DNA from 2 places in the Streptomyces sp. NBC_00523 genome. Region 2 is predicted to be linked to the other one. Evidence: riboswitches for the same ligand, from Rfam matches in the RefSeq annotation. Region 2 holds a riboswitch; the other holds the start of a gene.
The links. A riboswitch is a leader RNA that binds a small molecule or an ion and turns the genes downstream of it on or off. The one in region 2 is predicted to bind thiamine pyrophosphate.
Positions count from the first base shown of each region.

Region 1: it holds a riboswitch for thiamine pyrophosphate, as region 2 does, so the genes downstream of both, thiO (glycine oxidase ThiO) here and OHS17_RS29965 (purine-cytosine permease family protein) in region 2, are expected to answer to the same signal.

Region 1 is NZ_CP107836.1:1,908,719-1,914,839, forward strand. It holds gene metF (methylenetetrahydrofolate reductase [NAD(P)H]) at 1-36, opposite strand, end outside; gene thiE (thiamine phosphate synthase) at 177-830, opposite strand; gene OHS17_RS08610 (Rv2175c family DNA-binding protein) at 929-1,294, opposite strand; gene OHS17_RS08615 (NAD(P)/FAD-dependent oxidoreductase) at 1,359-2,591, opposite strand; TPP riboswitch at 2,688-2,800, shown strand; gene thiO (glycine oxidase ThiO) at 2,798-3,973, shown strand; gene thiS (sulfur carrier protein ThiS) at 3,970-4,188, shown strand; gene OHS17_RS08630 (thiazole synthase) at 4,191-4,985, shown strand; gene pknB (Stk1 family PASTA domain-containing Ser/Thr kinase) at 5,074-6,121, shown strand, end outside.
Region 2 is NZ_CP107836.1:6,639,848-6,645,968, forward strand. It holds gene OHS17_RS29955 (helix-turn-helix domain-containing protein) at 1-206, shown strand, start outside; gene OHS17_RS29960 (TROVE domain-containing protein) at 483-2,075, shown strand; gene OHS17_RS29965 (purine-cytosine permease family protein) at 2,077-3,459, opposite strand; TPP riboswitch at 3,450-3,543, opposite strand; gene OHS17_RS29970 (FBP domain-containing protein) at 3,587-4,081, opposite strand; gene OHS17_RS29975 (nucleotide triphosphate diphosphatase NUDT15) at 4,150-4,638, opposite strand; gene OHS17_RS29980 (hypothetical protein) at 4,709-5,608, opposite strand; gene OHS17_RS29985 (SPFH domain-containing protein) at 5,605-6,121, opposite strand, start outside.

The sequences.
Region 1 (6,121 bases), 4.7 Mb from region 2:
GTGATCTGTCCTGGTGGAAGGTGTGCCAAGGGCCATACGGGCAGGTTAACCAGGGCGGGGCGGGCCCCCAACCGAACCGGAGTCATTTGCCGGAATTGACTGATTCTTGTCCATCCTTCGGACAGATCCGTCCCAGAACCGCCCCGGGCCGCCCCTCCGGCGACGGCCGTCCGCCGTCAGGCTCCGGCGCGCTCGCGGACCCGTCGCGCCAGCTCAGCGGCGGCGGCGCCCGGGTCGGACGCCTCGGTCAGGGCCCGTACGACGACGATCCGGCGGGCCCCGGCGTCCAGCACCTGGTCGAGGTTGTCCGCGTCGATGCCCCCGATGGCGAACCAGGGGCGGCCCGGGGCGAGCGAGGCGGCGTAGCGCACGAGGTCCAGGCCTGGCGCGTGGCGGCCGGGCTTGGTGGGGGTGGGCCAGCAGGGGCCGGTGCAGAAGTAGTCCACGCCGGGCTCGGCGACGGCGGCGTCGACCTCCGCCTCGGCGTGCGTGGAGCGGCCGATGACCGGCTCGGCGCCGATGATCGCGCGGGCCGCGGGTACCGGCAGGTCGCCCTGGCCCAGGTGCAGCACGTCGGCGCCGATGGCGTGGGCCACGTCCGCCCGGTCGTTGACGGCGAGGAGCTTGCCGTGCCGCTTGCAGGCGTCCGCGAGGACGGCGAGGCGGTCGAGCTCCTCGCCCGCCTCCATGCCCTTGTCGCGGAGCTGGACGATGTCCACCCCGCCGGCGAGGACCGCGTCGAGGAAGTCGGCCAGGTCGCCCTGGCGCCTGCGCGCGTCCGTGCACAGGTAGAGCCGGGCGTCGGACAGCTGCGCGCGAGGCGTGGACATGGTGCGGTTCCCCCCGGGGAGACGGTGATAGTGGATCGGTGGTGCGGCGCAGGGAAGCGGGCCGCCCGCTCGCGCGGTGCGGCCCGCTTCCCGGTCGGTCAGACGGCGAGCGCCTGGGCGCGGCGCTTCACCTCCGTGCCGCGGTTCTCACTCAGTGCCTGCGCGGGCGTGCCCGGCAGGGACGGGTCGGGGGTGAAGAGCCATTCGAGCATCTCCTCGTCGGAGTAGCCGTCGTCCTTCAGGAGCGTCAGGGTCCCGGAGAGGCCCTTGACCACCTTGTCGCCGTCGATGAAGGCGGCGGGCACCTGAAGCGTCCGGTTCTCCCCACGGCGTACGGCGATGAGCTGGCCCTCCTTGACCAGCTGCCGCACACGCGTCACCTCGACATCGAGCATTTCCGCGATGTCGGGCAGGTGGAGCCAGGCGGGGACGAGTGCATCGGTCTTTGCGTCAATCTCGGTCACGGGACAAGCCTGCCATCCCGGACTGACAGCCGAAACCCGGACTCGGCCCTTCAGGTCCACGCCGCTACGGCAGGGCCGCCGCCTTGAGCGCTACGGCGGGGTCGCCGGCCCGGTCCGCGTCGAGCCGGGCCCCCGCCTCGATGAGCCGGCGCCCCTGGGCCAGGTCGCGCGGGCGGCCCACCGCGAGCACCGCGACCAGGGCGTCGTCGCGCAGCCAGCACACCGACCAGGCGGGCTCGGCCGGGTCGCCGCGCCACAGCAGGGTGTCCGCGTCCGCGTGGTGCCCGGCGTACTGCACGAACCGGCCGAACTGCTCGGACCAGAAGTAGGGCACGGGGTCGTACGGCGGGATGTCGGCGCCCTCCGTCGCGATGTGGGCGGCGGCGGTCCTGGGCCCCTGGAGGGCGTTGTCCCAGTGGTGGACGACCAGGCGGGTGCCGTAGCGGGCCGAGGGGAAGGAGGCGCAGTCGCCGACCGCGTACACATCGGGGAGCGAGGTGCGCAGCGCGGCGTCGGCGGTCACCGAGCCCTCGGGCCCGAACGCGATGCCGGAACCGGCGAGCCAGCCGGTGGCGGGGCGGGCGCCGATACCGACGACGACCGCGCCCGCCGGGAGGGTGCGCCCGTCGGCGAGGACCACCGTGCCGGGCTCGACGCGGGCGACCCGGGCGCCGGTGAGGAGCCGGGCGCCGCTCTCCTCGTACCAGGCGGCCATGGGGGCGGCGACCTCGGCGGGCAGGGCGCCGGCCAGGGGGCGGTCCGCGGCCTCCACGACGGTGACCTCGCAGCCGGCGGCGCGGGCGGCGGTGGCGAACTCGGCGCCGATCCAGCCGGCGCCGACGACCACGACGGGGTGCCCGGCTTCGAGGACGGGGCGCAGCCGGGCCGCGTCGTCCAGGGTGCGCAGCAGATGGACGCCGGGGACTCCGGCGGAGCCGGGCAGGGCGACGGGTTCGGCGCCGGTGGCGAGGACCAGGACGTCGTAGGGGACCGGGCCCTCGGATGTGTCGAGTTCGTGGTCGCCCGCGCGGACCCCGGTGACCTCGCAGCCCAGGCGCAGGGCGATGTCCAGCCCCTCGAAGTCGATGTCGAAGGCGGACTCCTCGGCCTTGCCGAGCAGCACCGCCTTGGACAGCGGGGGCCGGTCGTAGGGCTGGTGGGGTTCGGCGCCGATCAGCGTGACGGGGCCGGTGAAGCCCTGTTCCCGCAGGGCGACGGCGGTCTGCACACCCGCCATGCCCGCGCCCGCGACGACGACCCGGCGTTCCGTCCGCTCTGCCCGCTGCTGCTCGCTCACCTGTCCACCTTACGTAGCTGACGAGCCATCAGGAAAGGGCGCCCCCTCCCCCGGCCCTCCCTACCCGGTCCGCGGGCCGGGGTTTAGGCTGGCCACCGTAAGACACGCGGGAGCCCGGACGCACCGGGCTGAGAGGGAGGCTGGACGGCCTCCGACCGTACGAACCTGATCCGGGTCATGCCGGCGAAGGGAGGGGCTGGACACCCATGCGCACCCATCCCACCGAAGGGTCCGACGTCCTCGTCATCGGGGGCGGCATCATCGGTCTGGTGACCGCCTGGCGGGCCGCCCGGCGCGGTCTGGCCGTCGCGCTCGCCGACCCGGAGCCGGGCGGCGGAGCGGCCCGGGTCGCGGCCGGAATGCTGGCCGCCGTCACCGAACTGCACTACGGCGAGGAGATGCTGCTCGGGCTCAACCTCGCCTCGGCCCGGCGCTATCCGTCGTTCACGGCCGAGCTGGAGGAGGCGAGCGGGCAGGACATCGGCTTCCGCGGCTGCGGCACCCTGGCCGTCGCGCTCGACGCGGACGACCGCGCCCATCTGCGCGAGCTCCACGACCTGCAACGCCGCTCGGGCCTGGAGTCGGAGTGGCTGACCGGGCGCGAGTGCCGCCGCCTGGAACCGATGCTCGCCCCGGGCGTGCGCGGCGGTCTCCGGGTGGACGGCGACCACCAGGTCGACCCGCGCCGCCTCGCCGCCGCGCTGCTCACCGCCTGCGAACGGGCCGGAGTGGTCTTCCACCGCCGCCGCGCCGACCGCCTCTCCGTGCGCGCGGACCGGGCCGTGGGCGCCGTGCTCGACGACGGCACGGAGGTGGCCGCCGGACAGGTCGTGCTCGCCGGAGGCAGCCTCAGCGGGCGGCTCGCCGGGGTCCCCGCCCATGTGCTGCCGCCGGTGCGCCCGGTCAAGGGTCAGGTGCTGCGCCTCACCGTGCCCCCGGCGTACGCCCCCTTCCTCTCGCGCACCGTGCGCGCGGTGGTCCGGGGCAGCCAGGTCTATCTCGTACCGCGCGAGAACGGTGAGCTGGTCATCGGCGCCACCACCGAGGAGATGGGCTGGGACACCACCGTCACCGCGGGCGGGGTCTACGAGCTGCTGCGCGACGCCCACGAGCTGGTGCCCGGCATCACCGAGCTGCCGCTCACCGAGACCCGCGCCGGTCTGCGCCCCGCCTCCCCCGACAACGCCCCGCTGCTCGGCCGCACCGCGCTGCCCGGCCTCCATCTCGCCACCGGCCACGGCCGCAACGGCGTGCTGCTCACCCCCGTCACCGGGGACGCCATGGCGTCGCTGCTGGCCGACGGCGAGCTGCCCGAGGCGGCCCGCCCCTTCTCCCCCGGCCGGTTCGCCCCGGTCCCCGCACCCCAGGAGCAGCCCGCATGACCGAGCCCACCCCGCTCACCGTGTCCGTGAACGGCGCCCCGGCCGCCGTCGCGCCGGGCACCACCCTGGACGTCCTCGTCGCGACGCTGACCGACGCGACGGCCGGGGTGGCCGCCGCGCTCAACGAGACCGTGGTGCCGCGCGGCCAGTGGCCCGCCGCGGCGCTCGCCGACGGCGACCGGGTCGAGGTCCTGACCGCGGTCCAGGGAGGCTGACGATGTCCGACGACCTGTTCACCCTCGGCGGCACCGACTTCACCTCCCGGCTGATCATGGGCACGGGCGGGGCGCCCAGCCTGGACGTGCTGGAGCGGTCGCTGATCGCGTCCGGCACCGAGCTGACCACCGTCGCGATGCGCCGCCTCGACCCGACCGTGCAGGGCTCGGTGCTCTCCGTGCTGCGGAAGCTGTCCATCCGGGTGCTGCCGAACACCGCCGGCTGCTACACCGCCGGGGAGGCCGTGCTCACCGCCCGGCTGGCCCGTGAGGCGCTGGGCACGGACTGGGTGAAGCTGGAGGTGGTGGCCGACGAGCGGACGCTGCTGCCCGACCCGGTCGAGCTGCTGGACGCCGCCGAGATCCTGGTGGACGACGGATTCACGGTGCTGCCGTACACCAACGACGATCCGGTCCTGGCGCGGAAGCTGGAGGACGTGGGGTGCGCGGCGGTCATGCCGCTCGGCTCCCCCATCGGCTCGGGCCTGGGCATCCGCAACCCGCACAACTTCCAGCTGATCACCGAGCGGGCCGGGGTGCCGGTGATCCTGGACGCCGGTGCCGGGACCGCGTCGGACGCGGCGCTCGCGATGGAGCTGGGCTGCTCGGCTGTGATGCTCGCCTCGGCGGTGACCCGGGCCCAGGAGCCGGAGCTGATGGCCGCCGCGATGCGCCACGCGGTGGAGGGCGGGCGGCTCGCCCACCGGGCCGGGCGCATCCCGCGCCGCCACTTCGCGGAGGCGTCCTCGCCGGTGGCCGGACGGGCGGTACTCGATCCGGAGCGGCCGGCTTTCTGACACGCGCCTGTCACGGCTCGGCTTCAGTCCTGCCCCGGGTTCGCTCCACCGCGGCGGGCCTGTCCGCGGCGGCTCGTAGACTCGCATGGTGGATACGACCCTCCAGGACCCCCTCGTCGGGCAGCTGCTCGACGGCCGCTACCGCGTCGATGCCCGCATCGCCGTGGGCGGCATGGCCACGGTCTACCAGGCCATGGACATGCGGCTCGACCGGGTGCTCGCCCTCAAGGTGATGCATCCGGCGCTGGCGACCGACGCCTCGTTCGTCGAGCGCTTCATCCGCGAGGCCAAGTCGGTGGCGCATCTCGCCCACCCCAACGTGGTCGGGGTCTTCGACCAGGGCGCCCAGGGTCAGTACGTCTACCTGGCGATGGAGTACGTCGCCGGGTGCACGCTGCGCGACGTGCTGAGCGAGCGCGGCGCGCTCCGGCCCCGGGCCGCGCTGGACATCCTGGAATCGGTCCTCGCCGCCCTCGGCGCGGCGCACCGGGCGGGCTTCGTGCACCGCGACATGAAGCCGGAGAACGTGCTGATCGGGGACGACGGCCGGGTCAAGGTCGCCGACTTCGGCCTGGTCCGGGCCGTGGACACGGTCACGAACACCACCGGGACGATCCTCGGCACCGTCTCGTACCTGGCCCCGGAGCAGATCGAGCACGGCACGGCGGACACCCGCGCCGATGTGTACGCCTGCGGGGTCGTGCTGTACGAGATGCTGACCGGCGCCAAGCCGCGTGACGGGGAGTCCCCCGCCCAGGTCATCTACCAGCATCTGCACGAGGACGTGCCGCCCCCGTCCGCCGTCGTCCCCGGTCTCGCGCCCGAGCTGGACGCGCTGGTGGCGAGCGCCACCGCCCGGGACCCGGAGGCCCGCCCGTTCGACGCGGTGGCACTGCTCGCCGGGGCCCGCCGGACGCGCGCCGCCCTCACGGACGCGCAGCTCGACGCCGTACCGCCGCAGGCCCTGCCGGAGCCCGGCCCGGAGGGCTCCGACGCGCGGACGACGGTGATCCCCCGGGTCCTGCCCCAGGACCTCGGCACCGCCCACCACACCAGCCGGCTGGAGATGCCTCCGCCCCCGCCTCCGCAGCGGCCGCGCCGGACCGGGCCGCTCGGCGGCGCCCGGCGCGGGCTGA
Region 2 (6,121 bases):
AGGGCGGCGCCGTCGGCGACAAGGTGATCATCAGGGACGCCCGGGGGATGGAGCTGGACGCCTTCATCCGCTTCGAGCACGACTCGTACACCAAGATGCTCGGGGTCTCCAAGGAGGCGCCGCTCGACTCCATGAGCGTGTGCGGGGAGATCCCCTCCGAGAAGCAGATGCAGTGTGCGCCGACGGGGACGGCCAGGATGCCCTGACGGACGGGCCGGCGGGACCGGCGGGCCACCGCCGGTCCCGGGCCCCGTCGGAGCGGGTGCGCGGTAAATCGGTGGTGCGCCTCTCGGCGGGTCTTGTACGTTACCGACGCGCCCGCGCCCGGCGGTGCGCCCGGCTGCGGCTCCTTCCTTCTGACACTCCAAGTGACGCCGCCGCCATGCTCCTTGATCTCGCCGGGCGCGCGCCTCACCATCGCTCGAATTCGGGGGGATTCACTGCCTCGTCATTCCCGACGCGTCTCGAAGGTCTGGTCCGAGATGCTGGTGGCCCCGCATGTCTCGGCCGCCGCCCGCCACTTGACCGCCACCCGGCCCGTGCCCGGCTCCACCGCACGTGAACCCCATACCTACGAGGGCGGCCCCGCGTACATCCGGGAGCCCCGCGAGGAACTCTTCCTCCTCGCCGTCGGCAACTTCGTCTCCCAGGACACGTTTTACGAGAGCGGCGCGGACCGCGACGACCGGTACACCGCTCTCGTCGCACGTCTCGCCGTCGAGCACCCCGCCTGGACGGCCGGGCTGCTCCGCTGGCTGCGCGGCGAGGGCAACATGCGCACCGCGTCCCTGGTCGGCGCCGCCGCGTACGTCCGCGCGAGGCTCACGGCCGGGAGCAGCGAAGGGCCCTCCAACCGGTCCGTGGTCGACGCCGTGCTTCAACGGGCCGACGAGCCCGGCGAACTGCTCGCGCATTGGATCGCGACGTACGGGCGCCAGGTGCCGCAGCCCGTGAAGCGGGGCGTCGCCGACGCCGTACGCAGGCTCTACACGTCCCGCTCCCTGCTGAAGTACGACACCGCGTCCCACGGCTTCCGCTTCGGTGATGTGCTCAACCTGGTGCACGCGTCCCCCGACCGGGCCAAGCCCTGGCAGGGCGCGCTCTTCCGGTACGCCCTGGACCGCCGCCACCACCCGGACCGGGCCACCGCCCCGGCCGCCGACCGGCTGCTCACCGCGCACCGGGCGCTCCTGGACACCCCGGTGGACGAGCGGCGCGCCCTGATCACCGGCCCCGGTGGCCCGGAACGGCTGACCGGGGCGGGCATGACCTGGGAGTCCGTGGCCGGGTGGCTGCACGGGCCGATGGATGCCAGCGTCTGGCAGGCGCTGATCCCCGCCATGGGTCCGATGGCCCTCCTGCGCAACCTCCGTAACTTCGACCGGGCGGGCCTGACGGACGAGGCCGCCGAGCGCGTCGCCGCCCGCATCGCGGACCCTCAAGAGGTCGCCCGCGCCCGGCAGTTCCCGTTCCGCTACCTCGCCGCCCACCAGCACGCCGCACCCCGCTGGGCCGCCGCGCTGGAAGCCGCCCTCGGCCACTGCCTGGCCCACGTGCCCGCGCTGCCCGGGCGCACCCTGGTCCTGGTGGACCGGTCCGACTCGATGTTCTGGGACACCCACTCCGAGCGCTCCCGGCTCAACCGGGCCGACACGGCAGCCGTGTTCGGCACCGCGCTCGCCCTGCGCGCCGAGCAGGCGGACCTGGTGGAGTTCGGCCGGCGCAGCGCGCCGGTCCCGTATGCGCCCGGCGAACCGGTCCTCGACGTGCTGAAGCGGTTCCACACGCTCGGCGGCACCGACACCACCAAGGCGCTGCGCACCCACTACCGGGAGCACGACCGGGTGCTCGTCGTCACCGACGAACAGGCCCTGCCCTACGCCCCCGGCGGCCCGGACCCCATCCCGCGCGAGGTCCCCGTGTACACCTGGAACCTCGCCGGATACCGGCCGGCCCACGGCCCCGACCGGCCGAACCGGCACACCTTCGGCGGGCTCACCGACGCCGCGTTCCGGTTGGCCGGGCTCATCGAGAACGGACGCCGGGAAGCCTGGCCGTGGACCGCCGAGGCGTGAGTCAGCGGGCCCGGCGCATCCGCAGCGGGGCGTACACCACGAGTGCCACGAGGAACGCCACCCCGTACGCCAGGTCCGCCCCGTGCAGCGCCTCGGCCACCGGGCCCACGTACAGCCCGGTGCTCATGAACGGCACCGCAGCCCCGAAGGCCACGGCGAACGCGGCGAGCGCCGGCCACCAGGGGCGCGGGCGGGCGTGCTCGGCCGCGAGGTCGACGGGGGCGCCCCGCCGGGCCCGGGCGCGGACCAGCCAGTCCACGGCCACGATCGCCACGAAGCCGGGGATCCAGTAGCCGACGAGCAGCAGCACGTTCTGGAAGCGGGCGGTCGTGTCCGCCGCGTGCATCCACAGCACCAGCGGGAACCCCAGGGCGGCGGCGAGCGCCGCCGCCACCGGACGCGGCAGGCGTACGCCCATGGTCTGCAAGGCCAGCGAGCCGCTGTAGTCGTTCATCGCGTTGCTGCACAGCGCGGCCAGCGCCACCGCGAGCAGCCCGAACGCCCCGAGCGCGCCCCCGCCGAGCAGGGAGTCGATGCCGCGCGCGGTCTGGTCCGTGAAGACCGACGCACCCCACAGCCCGATCGTCTGGACCGCCACGAAGGAGGCGCTGATCCCGCCCAGCGTGCACCAGAACATGCGAGGCCGGGACGTCTCGCGCGGCAGATAACGGCTGAAGTCGCTCGCGTACGGCGCCCAGGACAGCGCCAGGCTCAGGGCGATGGTGCAGGTCAGGACGAACGCACCGGCCCGGTCCGCGCCGTGCACGGCCGAAGTGGTCACCGGGTCCACCCCGTTCAGGAGCTTCGTGGCGAGCACGGCGAAGGCGGCGGCCAGGGCGAACGTCATCACGGTCTGGAGCCGGTGGATCACCTCGTAACCCAGCACCCCGAGCGCGCCCTGCGCGGCCATCATGACCAGGACCCCCAGCCAGAACGGCCAGCCGCACAACTGCGCCAGCGCGTCCCCGCCGAACAGGCCGATCAGGGCGTCCCAGGCGATGGACGACAGCCACTGCAGGGCGCCCGGCAGCACGACGCCCGGACCGAACGCCATCCGGGCGAGCGGCAGTTGGCCGGACCCGGTGCGGCTGCCCCAGGTGCCCAGATACGCCGTCGGCGCGGCGCCGACGAGGGTGCCGAGCACGACGGCGGCGAGCGCGGTCGCGAAGTCCAGGCCGAGCGCGACGCCGACGGTGCCGGTGAAGACGCCGGTCATGGTCAGGTTGGGCGCGAACCAGACGGTGAACAGCCGGCCCGCCCGGCCGTAGCGGCGGTCCTCGGGGACCGGGGCTATCCCGTTCGCCTCGACGTGCAGATCGCCGGGGGCGGTGGGCATGCGCCCGCCGAAGGCGGCGCGCTCGTCCTGGGCATACGGCAACGACATGAAGACATCCCTCCGCCAGTGCTAACTGGTTCAGGTTCGACGGGTGTGATCTCAGCCCCGTGCGGGGCACCCCGTGTCCGGTGTGGCGGCCAGAATAACGCCGGCCCGTCCGATGCCGTCGCAGGGGTCAGCTGAAGAGCTTCTTCACGAACGCGTGGAGGTTGTCGACCGTGCGCGCGATCTGCTCCTCCGTGGTCAGGCTCTCCTTGAACCGGGCCCCGGAGTCCACCTTCTTCTTCCCGCGCACATACAGCGAGCAGGCCAGGTCGGTGCACATGTACAGGCCGACCGAATTGCCGTCACGCCCGGCGGGACCGGTCTTGCGGGCGGTCATCAGGGAGACCCCGCTGCCCGGATGCGTGGTCAGGCAGAGCGAGCACATGCTCCGGTGCAGGAAGCCGCGCTGCTGCGACGGGAAGCGCAGCGAGATCCCGGCATGCCTGCCGTCGTGCTCGGTGACGATGTAGCTGCGTCCCGGCGCGGACAGGTCGCGCCAGCCGAGGAAGTCGAGGTCGTCCCACGGCAGCTCCTCGAAGTCGCGGGGGAGCGGCAGACGCTTGGCTTCCCCCTTGGAGCAATTCACGAACGATGAGCGGATGTCCTGCTCGGTCAGGGCCTTCATACCCACGAAGCTAACCCTGCCTATGGCCCCTAGGCAAACGATTAATTTGATTAGGCGCTCACCTGGGGCTACTCGGTCACGAGGGGGAGCCGGTGCACGGGCGGATGCGGGATGCCGAGGTCCGGGCGCCAGGTCGCGAGGATCTGCGCCGAGGGGTCGAACAGCGGCGACGGGAGCGCGTCGAGCGGTGTCCACTCCCAGGTGCTGATCAGATGCGGTTCGGTCACCCGCGCCGCGCCGGTCTCCACGCGCACCAGGGCGGCCATCGTCACGCGGTTGATCCCGCCGAGTGCGTCGTGCAGCATCGCGAAGACGGTGACCCCGTCCTCGGGGACCGTCAGCCCGGTCTCCTCGCGCAGCTCCCGCACGGCCGCCGCCGCGACGGACTCCGGCACCGGGTCGACCTTGCCGCCGGGCAGCTCCCAGGTGCCGCTGTGGTGCCGGCCGAGCAGGATCCGGCCCTGCGCGTCCTGCACGATCACCCCGACCCCCAGCGCGGCCTGGGCCTTGGGCGGCCGGGAGTTACGGGACGGGGCGAGGGGGTTCTCGGTGGCCATGCTGCTCCTCTGGACGGGGCGGGGCGGTGGGCGTTGAGGAGCCTACGGGGATGCCGCGTCCACCCCCGCGCTATACCGCCAGCCGCAGCGAGGTCTCCGAGACCCCGAGCCGTACGCTCTGCCCCCACGTCAGCTCCAGCGCGTCCGCCTCCATCCCGTCGCCGAACACCACCACCCGGTCCGACTCCACGGTCAGCCGCAGCCCCTGCCCGGGCCCCAGCTCGCCCGCGACGAACGACGTCCCGGTCGACGGCGAGGGCCACGCCTCCCGGACGAACCAGAGCAGCCGGGGATCGGCGGGCCCGGGCAGCGGGAGGGTGCTGTGGCGCTCCTGCCAGAGCGAGCGCAGCCAGCCGGTCGCCCCGGTGCCGGTGCCGACCAGGACGCCGGAGGACGCCTGCGGCTCGGCCGGGGAGTCCGCCGTGTCGGGCCCGAGCCGGTAGCGGGCCGTCTGGTGGCCCGGCGGGCCCAGGTAGACCTCGTTCAGGGCGAGCAGCCGCTGCGTGTCGTCGGCCACCGCCTCCACCATCGTCAGCGCGTCGGCCCGCCCGCCCGGCGCCACGGCCGCCCGCATCAGCGCCGCCGCGTCGGCCGTGCGGTGGCGCACCAGGACGCCGGGGTTGCGGCCCGGGTCGGTGTCGATGCCGATGACCGGCTGGCCGGAGAGGTACTTCGCGGCGTTGGCGACCAGGCCGTCCTGCCCGACGACCACCACCACGTCCTCCGGCGCGAACAGGAACCGGTCCAGGTCGGCCCGCTCCACCCGGCAGTGCCGCCAGGTGAGCGGAACGGCCGCCGCCACATCCGCCAGGGCCTGCCGGGTCCGCTCGTGCCGCCGGGCCACCTCCTCGATGGACCGGCCCCGCGCGGCCAGGAGGAACGCGGCCTGGCCGTGCGTGCCGTGGCGGGCCAGCAGCTCCTCGTACTCCGTGGTGCGGTGGACGAGGACCGCCCGCGGGGCCAGGCTCACGCCCCGGCCTCCGGCCGGCCCAGCTTGCTGAGCAGGCCCGTGAGCACGTCCGGCGACAGGGTGAGGCTGTCGATGTGCGGCAGGTTCTCGGCGAGCCGGGTGGCCGCCAGCGCGTGCAGCGTCGCGGCCTCCACCTCGCCGTGCGCCCGCAGCCAGGCCGCCTGCGCCTCGGCGCGCGCCGCGCCCACCTGCCGGGCCGCCTCCGCCTCGGCCCCCGCGAGCCGCACCGTGCGGGCGGCCTCCGCCTCGGCGCGCACCCCGTCGGCGGCGGCGCCCTCCTCGGCCTCCCGGCGGGCGTTGGTGCCGCGCTGCTCGACCAGCTGTTCCTCGCGCCGGGCCAGTTCGATCTGGCTGGCGAGCTCGTTCTCGGCGATGGTCCGCTCGCGCTCGACGGCCACGGCGCGCCGCTCGTACGTGGCCCGGTCGGCCTCCTGCTGGATCTGCTCGCGGGCGGGGGTGCGCAGGGCACGCTCCACCTCGGCCTCGGGGCGGATGGCGACGACGCGGACGGCC